DNA from 3 places in the Delftia sp. Cs1-4 genome. Region 1 is predicted to be linked to each of the others. Evidence: riboswitches for the same ligand, from Rfam matches in the RefSeq annotation. Region 1 holds a riboswitch; each other region holds the start of a gene.

Region 1 (3,273 bases):
CGAAGAGGCCCAGGTACTGACCCTGGTCGGGCTGGACCCGCTGCGCCAGGGCGTGGCCCTGTCATCGGCCGTGGAGGCCGGGCATTCGGTGATCTTCTGCCGCCGCCAGGCCCAGGTCGCGCGCCAGGAACTGCTGCAACTGGGCGCTGCGCTGCGCGATGCGGCGGAGCCCGAGGAGGCGGCGCCCGAAGGCGAGGCACAGCCCCGCATCCGTGGCGCCATCTACATCAGTTGCCGGGGCCGCGGCGGCGGCCTGTTCGGCGGCCCCGATGCCGAACTGCGCACCCTGCGCCACGCACTGGGCGATGTGCCATTGATCGGCTTCGTCGCAGAAGCCGAGATCATGGACGCCCGCCTGCACCGCTTCGCCGGGGTGTTGACGGTGTTCACTGCTTAGGCGTCGCACACGCCGTACACGCCGTACACGCCGTACACGCCGTACACACGGTACACACCGTCTGAACCTCAGACCGCGCGCGGGCGCACCGTGCCTGCGCTGCGATCCGGGTCCATGGCTGCGGCCCCCAGAAAATCGAAATCCACGGCCGGCTGCCTGCCGCTGACCAGGTCGGCCAGCGCCATGCCGGAGCCGCAGGCATGGGTCCAGCCCAGCGTGCCGTGGCCGGTGTTCAGGAACAGGTTGGCGATGGGCGAGCGTCCGATCAGCGGCACATTGCTGGGCGTGGCGGGGCGCAGGCCGCTCCAGAACTGGGCGCGCCCGGTATCGCCGGCGCCAGGGAACAGCTGCTGCACGCGCCGCACGATGGCCTCGCAGCGCACGGGGTCCAGGTTGCGGTCGTAGCCGTTGAACTCGGCCGTGCCGGCAATGCGCAGGCGGTCGCCCTGCGCGCCGGTGTAGCGCGAGAACACCAGCTTGAACTCATCGTCCGTGAGGCTGACCTGGTAGGCCTTGGCGGGGTCCAGCACCGGCAGGGTCACGGAGTAGCCCTTGGCCGGGTAGATGGGCAGGTGCAGCCCCAGCGGCTGGGCCAGCAGCGGGCTGAACGAGCCCATGGCCAGCACATAGGCGTCGCCCTGGATGCGTTCGTAGCGGCCATCGGCATTGGTCACCTCCACATGGTCGATATGGCGGCTGGCGCCCGCACCCGTGGTGCGCAGCGCCATGACGTGGTGGCCGTGGCGGAACTGCACGCCCGTGGTGGTGGCAATGCGTGCCAGCTCGCGCGTGAATAGGTTGGCGTCGCCCGATTCATCCTCGGCCGTATAGGTGGCGCCTGCTATCTGCCCGCGCACATGGGCCAGGGCCGGCTCCAGGCGCACGGCTTCGTCGGCGTCGATCAGGCGGCGGTCGCAGCCCAGGGCCTGCATCTGCTCGGTGGGCTTGAGCGCGCCCTCGAACTCGCGGGCGTTCGTGTAGAAGTGCAGGATGCCCTGCATGCGCTGCTCGTACTGGATGCCGGTGTCCGACCGCAGCTGCTGCAGAGCCTCTCGGCTGTAGGTGCCCAGGCGAACGATCTGCTGGATGTTGTGGCGCGTGCGCGCGGGCGTGCAGTTGCGCAGGAAGGACAGGCCCCAGAGCCACTGGCGCATGTCGGCGCGAAGGCGGAACAGCAGGGGGGCATCCTGCCGGCCCAGCCAGCCCAGCAACTTCAGCGGTGCGCCGGGGTTGGCCCAGGGCTCGGCGTGGCTGACCGAGATCTGCCCGCCGTTGGCAAAGCTGGTTTCGGCGCCGGGCGCAGCCTGGCGGTCGATGACGGTCACTTCATGACCGAGAGATTGCAGATAGTAGGCCGAGGCGGTGCCGATCAGGCCGGCTCCGAGAACGATGACGCGCATGACAATGCCCTTTCAAAGGCATGTGCCGGTCACGCGGAAGCTGATAGCTATGGATTCAATAGCAAGCAGCCGGCGTCCGTCGTGACGCAGCTGCCGCTCCCCCTGTCCTTGGTACCTGAGAGATTCACCGCCGTCCATGGGAACGGGGCTTGCTCCTTCGGTGCGCCGCATATTGCGTGCGGCGGCTCTCCAGACGGCATGTTGTGTTTGCAGTACGGAACCTGAGCGTGTATGGGAGTTTGCGCCTTCGGTGAGGCTCGGCACCGTGGTGCCCGCCTGCTCTCCTGCAGGGGCGATTCTATGTGGCTTGCGCAGCCGGTTCCAGTCGTACTCGGGATACCACCAGTTACTACCTGTATGTGGTGTGGTCGATTCAGGGTATTCCCTAGATCGCTCAAGCGCCTCCCTCGTAGCGCTGGCACGAGTCTCCGACTGCATGTAAAAAAACTATTGAAATAGAAAAAAACATGATTTAGCCTATCGATGTGTGCAGTGGTTTGTCAGTGCATGTTCTGGTCGATTGGACCTGCATGGGTTAACCATGAGTTGTGTATATGTCTGATAGGCGACTTACCGTTGCACAGGTGCAGGTCCATGGAAACTGGTCCGGCACTGAAAAAATACAAGCACGGTGAATATGGTTTGTGGAGGGAGGAATGATTTGCGTCGCAAACCCGACTGAAGGTGTGTCCGGCTCAATGGGCAGCGGAGCAGCTCGCAAACGTTGATGGAAATCCACCTTTTTGATTGACGCGCAGGATCTGCGCGAAACATTTTGCTTCCAACCTCACCGGCTGCAAGGTGAGTTGTGAGCTCGTGATTCAAATAGAACTATTCGAGGTACGGCGATGCAAATGCGCTGGGTACAACTGATGGCTATTGCCATTGGGAAAATCATTTTCCTGTCATATCTCCTTGAGAAAACGGGGAATATCATGCATGCTCTCAATCGCCTGCCTGGTTCGGCATTTTTTCGCAAGTGGCGTGCAGCGAAGTGCCTTTTCTCTTTGCTGCTGCTCTCATGCGCGGGTATCTCATCCACGGCACTGGCGGCGACCGTCGTCTTCACGGTCACAGACAACAGCGACGCTCCCAATGCCAATGCAACGACACCAACCACCTGTGTCAGCACGTTGGGGGGCACCTTTGCTGGCGCATGTACGCTGCGAGCGGCCATTCAGGCAGCCAACTACACGCTGCAAACGCTGGATCCGAGTGCCGATGTTTCCATCGTCTTTGCGCCGACACTGACTACGTCGGTACGAACCATACAGAGTGGGACATCCAAGGATGCGGCCGGAAACCTCCATCCGTATGTCGACAATCAGACGGTTTACGTGCGCTGTGCCAACACATTCGTCAGCGGAGCCCAGTCCGGCGCCGTGACGGGAGCCACCAATGCCTGTGGTCAAACCCAGATGATCAGCGGCGGCGATACGGGCACCACCACTGGTGCCGGTGGCGCCTGGTACTGGA
Region 2 (3,273 bases), 2.3 Mb from region 1:
CGCCGCCGTACTCCACCAGCCGCAGCGCGGGCGCCTGTTCGGGCGAGGCAATGGGGTCGGCCAGCAGCATGGTGACCATGGTGGGCGCCGCGAAGAAGAAGCTCACGCGCTCTTCGCGGATCAGGCGCCAGGCCTCGGTCACGTCGAAGCGGCGCAGCAGCACCTGGGTGGCACCGGCCTGCAGGCGCGGCAAAAAGCTGGTGTGCAGCTCGGCCGTGTGGTTGAGCGGCGCCATGGCCAGGCCCACGTCGTCGCGCGTGAACTGCATGGTCTGGTGCATGAGGGCGTTGTGCGCCAGCTTGCTGCGGTGCGTATGCAGCACGCCCTTGGGCCGGCCCGTGGTGCCGCTGGTGTACATGAGGATGCAGGGGTCGCTCTCGCGCACATGGGCCTGGGGCGGCGCGCTGCTGCGGCCCCTGGCCAGGGCGGACAGGCGCTGCGTGGCCCAGACCGGCAGCGGGTCGGCCGGGGCATCGTCGGCAAAGATCCAGTGCTCGATGCCTGCGCCAGTGCCGCCGCCTTCGGCCTTGAGCAGGGCCTGGGCGCGCGCGGCCACCTCGCCGCCCTCGTGCTCGAACACCAGGGCGCGCGCAGCACCGTCCTTGAGGATGAAGGCCAGCTCCTGCGCCGCCAGCCGGTAGTTGATGGGGTTGAAGATGGCGCCCAGGCGCGCGGCCGCCAGCATGGTGAAGACAAAGGCCGGCGTGTTGTAGAGAAAGGCCGCGACCACGTCGCCATGGCCTATGCCCAGCTCGGCCAGGCCGTGGGCGTGGCGGTTGACTTCGGCATCGAGCCGGGCGTAGGTCCAGGCGCGGCGCTCGCCGCCCTCCCACGCGACCAGGGCCTCCTTGTTCGGCAGGTAACGTGCCGGCCAGGCCAATGTGTCTCCCAGCGTCTGCTGCATGTGCGCTTCTTCCTTCTCGCTCACGAGATTTCATATATCGATGCATCTCAATGTAGGAGATTTTTTAGACAGTTATGCAATTTGCAAATGCATCCATGCAGGCAAGCGCATGGAGCTGGGGCCGGCCCGCGGAAATCCCGAAGCCGCGCGGGCGCTGGCCGCAGCTAGAATGCGCCGGTCAGGAGAGAGTGCCCGCCCGGCCGCAATGGTCACAGGCAGCGGCACCGCCGAAGGCGCAGGGTTCGTCCCGAACGCTCAGGCAAAAGGACTGGCACCGCCTGCCGCCACGGCCGCAGGCGTTCCTAGCTGGAGAGAGATGCAGGGCACGGCGGTGTGCCCCATCCACCGAAGGAGCAAGCCCCACGCATGGAAGGTGCGGGTGAATCTCTCAGGTAAAGCGGACAGCAGGGCAGGACATCCCGGGATTCCGGGATGGCGTTGTGCCTTGCCCCTTGCCGAAAAGAGAGTCCCTCCTTGACCGCTGCCTCCACCACCGATCTGCTCAAGACCCCGCTGTTCGACCTGCACCAGGAACTGGGCGCGCGCATGGTGCCGTTTGCCGGCTACTCCATGCCCGTGCAATACCCGCAGGGGCTGATGGCCGAGCACCTGCACACGCGTGAGGCGGCAGGCCTGTTCGATGTCTCGCACATGGGCCAGATCAGCCTGCGCGGCCCGGATGCCGGCGCGGCGCTGGAATCGCTGCTGCCCATGGACGTGCTGGGCCTGGGCGAACACCGCCAGCGCTACGGCCTGCTGCTCAACGACGCGGGCGGCATTCTGGACGACCTGATGTTCGTGCGCCGCGAGGACGACCTGTTCCTGATCGTCAACGGCGCCTGCAAGCACGAAGACCTGGCGCACATAGAGGCCCGCATCGGCCAGCGCTGTGAAATCGAGCCCCAGTTCGACCGGGGCCTGCTGGCGCTGCAGGGCCCGCAGGCAGCAGCCGCCATGGAGCGCCTGCTGCCCGACACGGCCGGCCTGGTGTTCATGACGGGCGGCTACTTCGACTGGGAAGGCGCCGAGCTGTACATCACGCGCAGCGGCTATACCGGCGAGGACGGCTTCGAGATCTCCTTGCCCGCCAGCCACGCCGAGGCCTTTGCCCGTGCCCTGCTGGCCCAGCCCGAAGTCAGGCCCGTGGGCCTGGGCGCGCGCAATTCGCTGCGCCTGGAAGCCGGCCTGTGCCTGTACGGCAACGATCTGGACACGACCACCACCCCGGCCGAGGCCGCCCTGAACTGGGCCGTGCAGAAGGTCCGCCGCATTGGTGGCGAGCGCGAAGGCGGCTTTCCCGGCGCGGCCACCGTGCTGGCCCAGCTGCAGTCGCCCGAGCTGCTCACGCGCAAGCGCGTGGGCCTGGTGGCCCTGGAGCGCGTACCCGTGCGCGAAGGCACGGAGCTGCTGGATGCCAGCGGCCGCAAGGTCGGCGAGGTCACCAGCGGCCTGCTGTCGCCCACGCTGAACCAGCCCGTGGCACTGGCCTATGTGGAGCCGGGCAGCGCCGCCATCGGCACCACGCTGCAGGCCATGGTGCGCGGCAAGGCCGTGCCCATGCAGGTGCAGGCCACGCCCTTCGTGGCGCCCCGCTATCACCGCGGTTGAGGACAGCCTGCGCGCTTGGCGTGGATCGAGTTCGGCGGATTCGTTTTTCCTGCCATCGCATGCCGCTACAGTGCGCACTGACCTTTCTCAAACCGCCTTTCACAGGTTTCTTTTCAGTTTCTATCGGAGCAAGCCATGAGCATCCAGTATTCCAAGGACCACGAATGGATCAACGCCGCCAACCCTGACGCGGCCATCGTCGGCATCACCCTCCACGCGCAGGATGCGCTGGGCGACGTGGTGTTCGTCGATCTGCCCGCCGTGGGCACCAGCTTCAACCAGGGCGATGTGGCCGGCGTGGTCGAGTCCGTCAAGGCCGCCGCCGATGTCTACATGCCCGTCAGCGGCGAGATCGTCGAAGTCAACGAAGCCCTGCGCGACGACCCCTCCCTGGCCAACAGCGACCCGCTGGGCGAAGGCTGGTTCTTCAAGGTCAAGCTCAGCGACGCAGGCCAGTTGGCCGCGCTGCTCGACGAAGCCGCCTACACGGCCTTCGCACAGAGCAACTGACGCCACTTTCCGGCCAGGACGGGCGCCAGGGCCCGCCCTGGCGCTTTTCAGCTTTTGAGACAGGTCCCTCCATGCTGATGTCCTCCACCCAGCCCCTTGCCGCCCTCGAGAACGCCACCGAATTCGTGGCCCGCCATATCGGCATTGCGCCCGAAGACGAGGCCCACATGCTCAGCGCCATTGGCGCGGCATCGCGCGATGCGCTGATCGACGCCATCGTCCCGCCCTCCATCCGGCGCCACCAGCCCATG
Region 3 (3,273 bases), 3.0 Mb from region 1:
GAGGATGAAAATCGGGAATAAAACCAAAAGATAGAGCCTTGTTACGGACATAGTCCTCACCTGCGGCTTCCATCACATTCACTGTTGCCACATTTTTCGACCTAATAAATGCGCGTCGAATGGTGATATCACCTTCATAGTTGTTTGCATAATTTCTTGGAGCCCAGGATGCGCTACCTCGCTGCGCCGGCTTGACTACTCGACGTGTGTCATCCACGATGAATCCGGGAAAGAATCCTTTTTCGATAGCTGCACCATACACAAACGGTTTGAATGTGGAGCCAGTTTGTCTTTGAGCTTGAGTGACATGATTAAAGTTGTTGAGAGAAAAATCAAATCCCCCAGTCATTGCAAGAATATTCCCACTTTGCATATCCATTGCAATCATGGCACCTTCCATATGTGGCTTCTGACTAAGCACCCATTTATTTTGGGCGTGCTGTTTTACACGTACCACCGTTCCTTTTTCAATTCGTCGTTTACGTGAAATAGAACTTTTTGTCAGTTCCAAGACGGAATATGCACCTGACTCAGAAAATAATGTAATCACCTCACCATTTCTGAACATTGCCTTGACAATTCCGTTGGGTAATACTTCGGTGATAACGGCCGCTTTGAATACGCCACTATCTGGGAAGTTAATGAGAAATTTTTCTATATTTTTTTTGTCCAGTACTTTTTCTTCGACATTAAATCTTCCCTCCACGCCCTCCCATCCGCGAATTTTTTGCAAGCGCATCAGCCCATCTCTTAATTCCGTATGAGCAGCCTTTTGTAGGCGTGTATCTATTGTTAGTTCGACATCAAAACCTTCCTTATATGTGCTTTCCCCATAGTGTTCGTAGATCATTTTGCGCGCTTCTTCGACTGCAAATTGCACAGAGGAATCCCTGGTGTTAGCCCTCTTTGTAATTTTTACTTCTTCTGAAATAGCTTGAAGAAACTCTTCTTGATTCAAATAATTAAGCTCCTTCATTCTTTCTAGAATATAGTTCTTCCTAATCATTGCTCGTTGATAGTTTGCGACTGGGTTAAAAGCTGATGGAGCCTTAGGGAGGCCAGCTAGCACGGCGGATTCTGAAATGCTCAACTCACTCAAACTCTTATTGAAATAAGTTGATGCTGCGGCTGCGAACCCATAGGATCTCTCACCCAGAAAGATTTCGTTTACGTAGATTTCAAGTATTTGATCTTTAGAGAAAAGTGCTTCAATCTTGAACGCCAACATGATCTCTGCAATTTTTCTTATATAGCTCTTTTCCTTGGAAAGAAACATATTGCGAGCTACTTGCATGGTGATCGTGCTGGCTCCCTGGGAATTTTCTTGGCTAGCAATATTTCTGACTACCGCTCTAAATACTCCAGAATAATCCACGCCTCTGTGATGGTAAAATTTTGCATCCTCTATTGAGATAATTGCATTTTTCAGAGCCCGAGGAAACTCTCTAATTGAGACTATCTCACGACGTTCTTCGCCATATTCAGCCAGCAGTTCCTCACTAGCTGCGTAAATTCTTAGAGGTTGGGCGGGTCGATGGTGAAAAAGGTTAGCCACATCTGGCAGAGTTTTTTCTATTTCATTTGCAACATAAATTATCACTGGTACGAAACAAATAAAAAATCCGCAAAAAAAAGCCAGGACAGTACGAATTGCGGAATAACCAGTACTTTTATATCTAGTGTTTTTTGTTTGATCTGCAACCATCATTGGCACCTAGCTCTATTGATTTTTGAGGCTATAAATCTATCAAGCAGCATTAACCGCCACATTGAATCCAGTGGTTTTATTTAAAGCCCAAAAATCAAAAATTAATGATCTATCAAGATCAAATCATCGAACCGACACGACGAATTTAACCAGTGCAAACGCAGATGGTTTTCCCGTGTGAATGTCGATCTTCTAAATCAGTGGATGTCTTGTGGGCGGTGGCCGGCACGCATTGCCATTCGCATCTTCTGAAATATTCGATTTCTCGCCGAAAAATGATGCGAGAGAACCAGAATTTTGAAGAATGCAAATAAGAACGGCAAAAAGACCCAATGCCAAGATAGCTTTGTAGCTCATGGCCAAATCTTTCATTGATGTATACCGTGTCTGAAATGGCGGTGGATGCCAAAGACGGTATAGATGCCGCTCCCCCTGTCCTCGGTACCTGAGAGATTCACCTGTTGACCAGACAACAGGCTTGCTCCTTCGGCGCGCTACAGCGATTGCAGCGACTCTCCAGACGGCGTGTTAGATGTGCAGTACATCCCCGGATGAGGGGAACCTGAGCGTTTATGGGAGTTTGCGCCTTCGGCAGAGGTAAAGGCTACCTCTTTCTCCTGCCAGGTCATCTTACGTCAGATGCGCTATTTACTGGCTTTCAGTTTCCTTACCCTACTTGACCAAAGTCAAGTGTGTCTACTTCGATGAAGCGAATTAGTTCTCGTAGAACTGTTAACATTTGTTAATTGAGACAATTTTTAATATTTCGTCAGAATAGAGCGCCTGAGACCTAGGACGCATCGCACCCACCAAAAAAGCCTCGACAGGAAGTTCCTGCCGGGGCTTTTGTGTTTTGCCGAATGGACAGCTAGGCGGCAAGCAACTCTCTGATCAGCCACCCAATGCTCTCGCTTCGATGCATCCACGCTGGCGCGCAGCACAGCGGCCTTGAAGCCCCGGGCTTCCAGGTGCATTCGCAGCCTGGCGGCCCTGTGCTTTTTCTTCAGCACACAGCTGCATCAGCCAGCTTTCCCTGATGAGGGCCGCCGCCGTGAATGAGTTGCTGATCTTGCGCAACGGCAGCGCTGCTCTGTCCAGATGCCGGAGGAAGCCCCGCACTTGCCTGTCTTGAGGTCGCCCTCACGAGCCAGCCCAACCATCCACTCACAGCAATGATCCCCAAACCAAAATCGCCGTCCCCGCCAGCGGCGATCTGACCCCCTCCTCCACCCGAAGCCGCGCTCCATTCCCCATGATCCAGGAGTCTGAAGAGATTGCCCTGCTCCGGGAGGAAAACGCCAGGCTGCGGGCGCAGCTGGCGATTGCCACGGCGGGCCATGGCAGCGCCGTGCAGGGCGCGGGTGCCAGCGATCAGGACCCCTTCGATGCACAGGTAGCCGATCAGAAAACGCTGTTCTCGGATTTCATCGAGCATCTGCCTATAGGTCTGTGCCTGGTGAGCCGGGGTGGGCAGGTGTTGATGTCCAATCCGGCCTAGCGCCATTTCCTGCCGGAAAGCCCTCCACCATCGCTTGTGGCGCCCGAAGAAGACCGGGGGTGCTGGC

Evidence for each region. Region 1 has a riboswitch for glycine ahead of DELCS14_RS02350 (D-amino acid dehydrogenase). Riboswitches for the same ligand answer to the same signal wherever they lie in the genome.
Region 2: it holds a riboswitch for glycine, as region 1 does, so the genes downstream of both, gcvT (glycine cleavage system aminomethyltransferase GcvT) here and DELCS14_RS02350 (D-amino acid dehydrogenase) in region 1, are expected to answer to the same signal.
Region 3: it holds a riboswitch for glycine, as region 1 does, so the genes downstream of both, DELCS14_RS15470 (PBP1A family penicillin-binding protein) here and DELCS14_RS02350 (D-amino acid dehydrogenase) in region 1, are expected to answer to the same signal.

Annotation. Positions count from the first base shown of each region.
Region 1 covers NC_015563.1:513,487-516,759, forward strand. Annotated here, with positions in the region: gene DELCS14_RS02345 (FIST N-terminal domain-containing protein) at 1-397, shown strand, start outside; gene DELCS14_RS02350 (D-amino acid dehydrogenase) at 466-1,797, opposite strand; glycine riboswitch at 1,890-2,000, opposite strand; gene DELCS14_RS02355 (invasin domain 3-containing protein) at 2,652-3,273, shown strand, end outside.
Region 2 covers NC_015563.1:2,859,661-2,862,933, reverse strand. Annotated here, with positions in the region: gene DELCS14_RS12555 (fatty acid--CoA ligase) at 1-904, opposite strand, end outside; glycine riboswitch at 1,074-1,185, shown strand; glycine riboswitch at 1,201-1,319, shown strand; gene gcvT (glycine cleavage system aminomethyltransferase GcvT) at 1,337-2,512, shown strand; gene gcvH (glycine cleavage system protein GcvH) at 2,648-3,022, shown strand; gene gcvP (aminomethyl-transferring glycine dehydrogenase) at 3,094-3,273, shown strand, end outside.
Region 3 covers NC_015563.1:3,526,370-3,529,642, forward strand. Annotated here, with positions in the region: gene DELCS14_RS15470 (PBP1A family penicillin-binding protein) at 1-1,705, opposite strand, end outside; glycine riboswitch at 2,131-2,238, opposite strand; gene DELCS14_RS31250 (signal transduction histidine kinase) at 2,961-3,206, shown strand.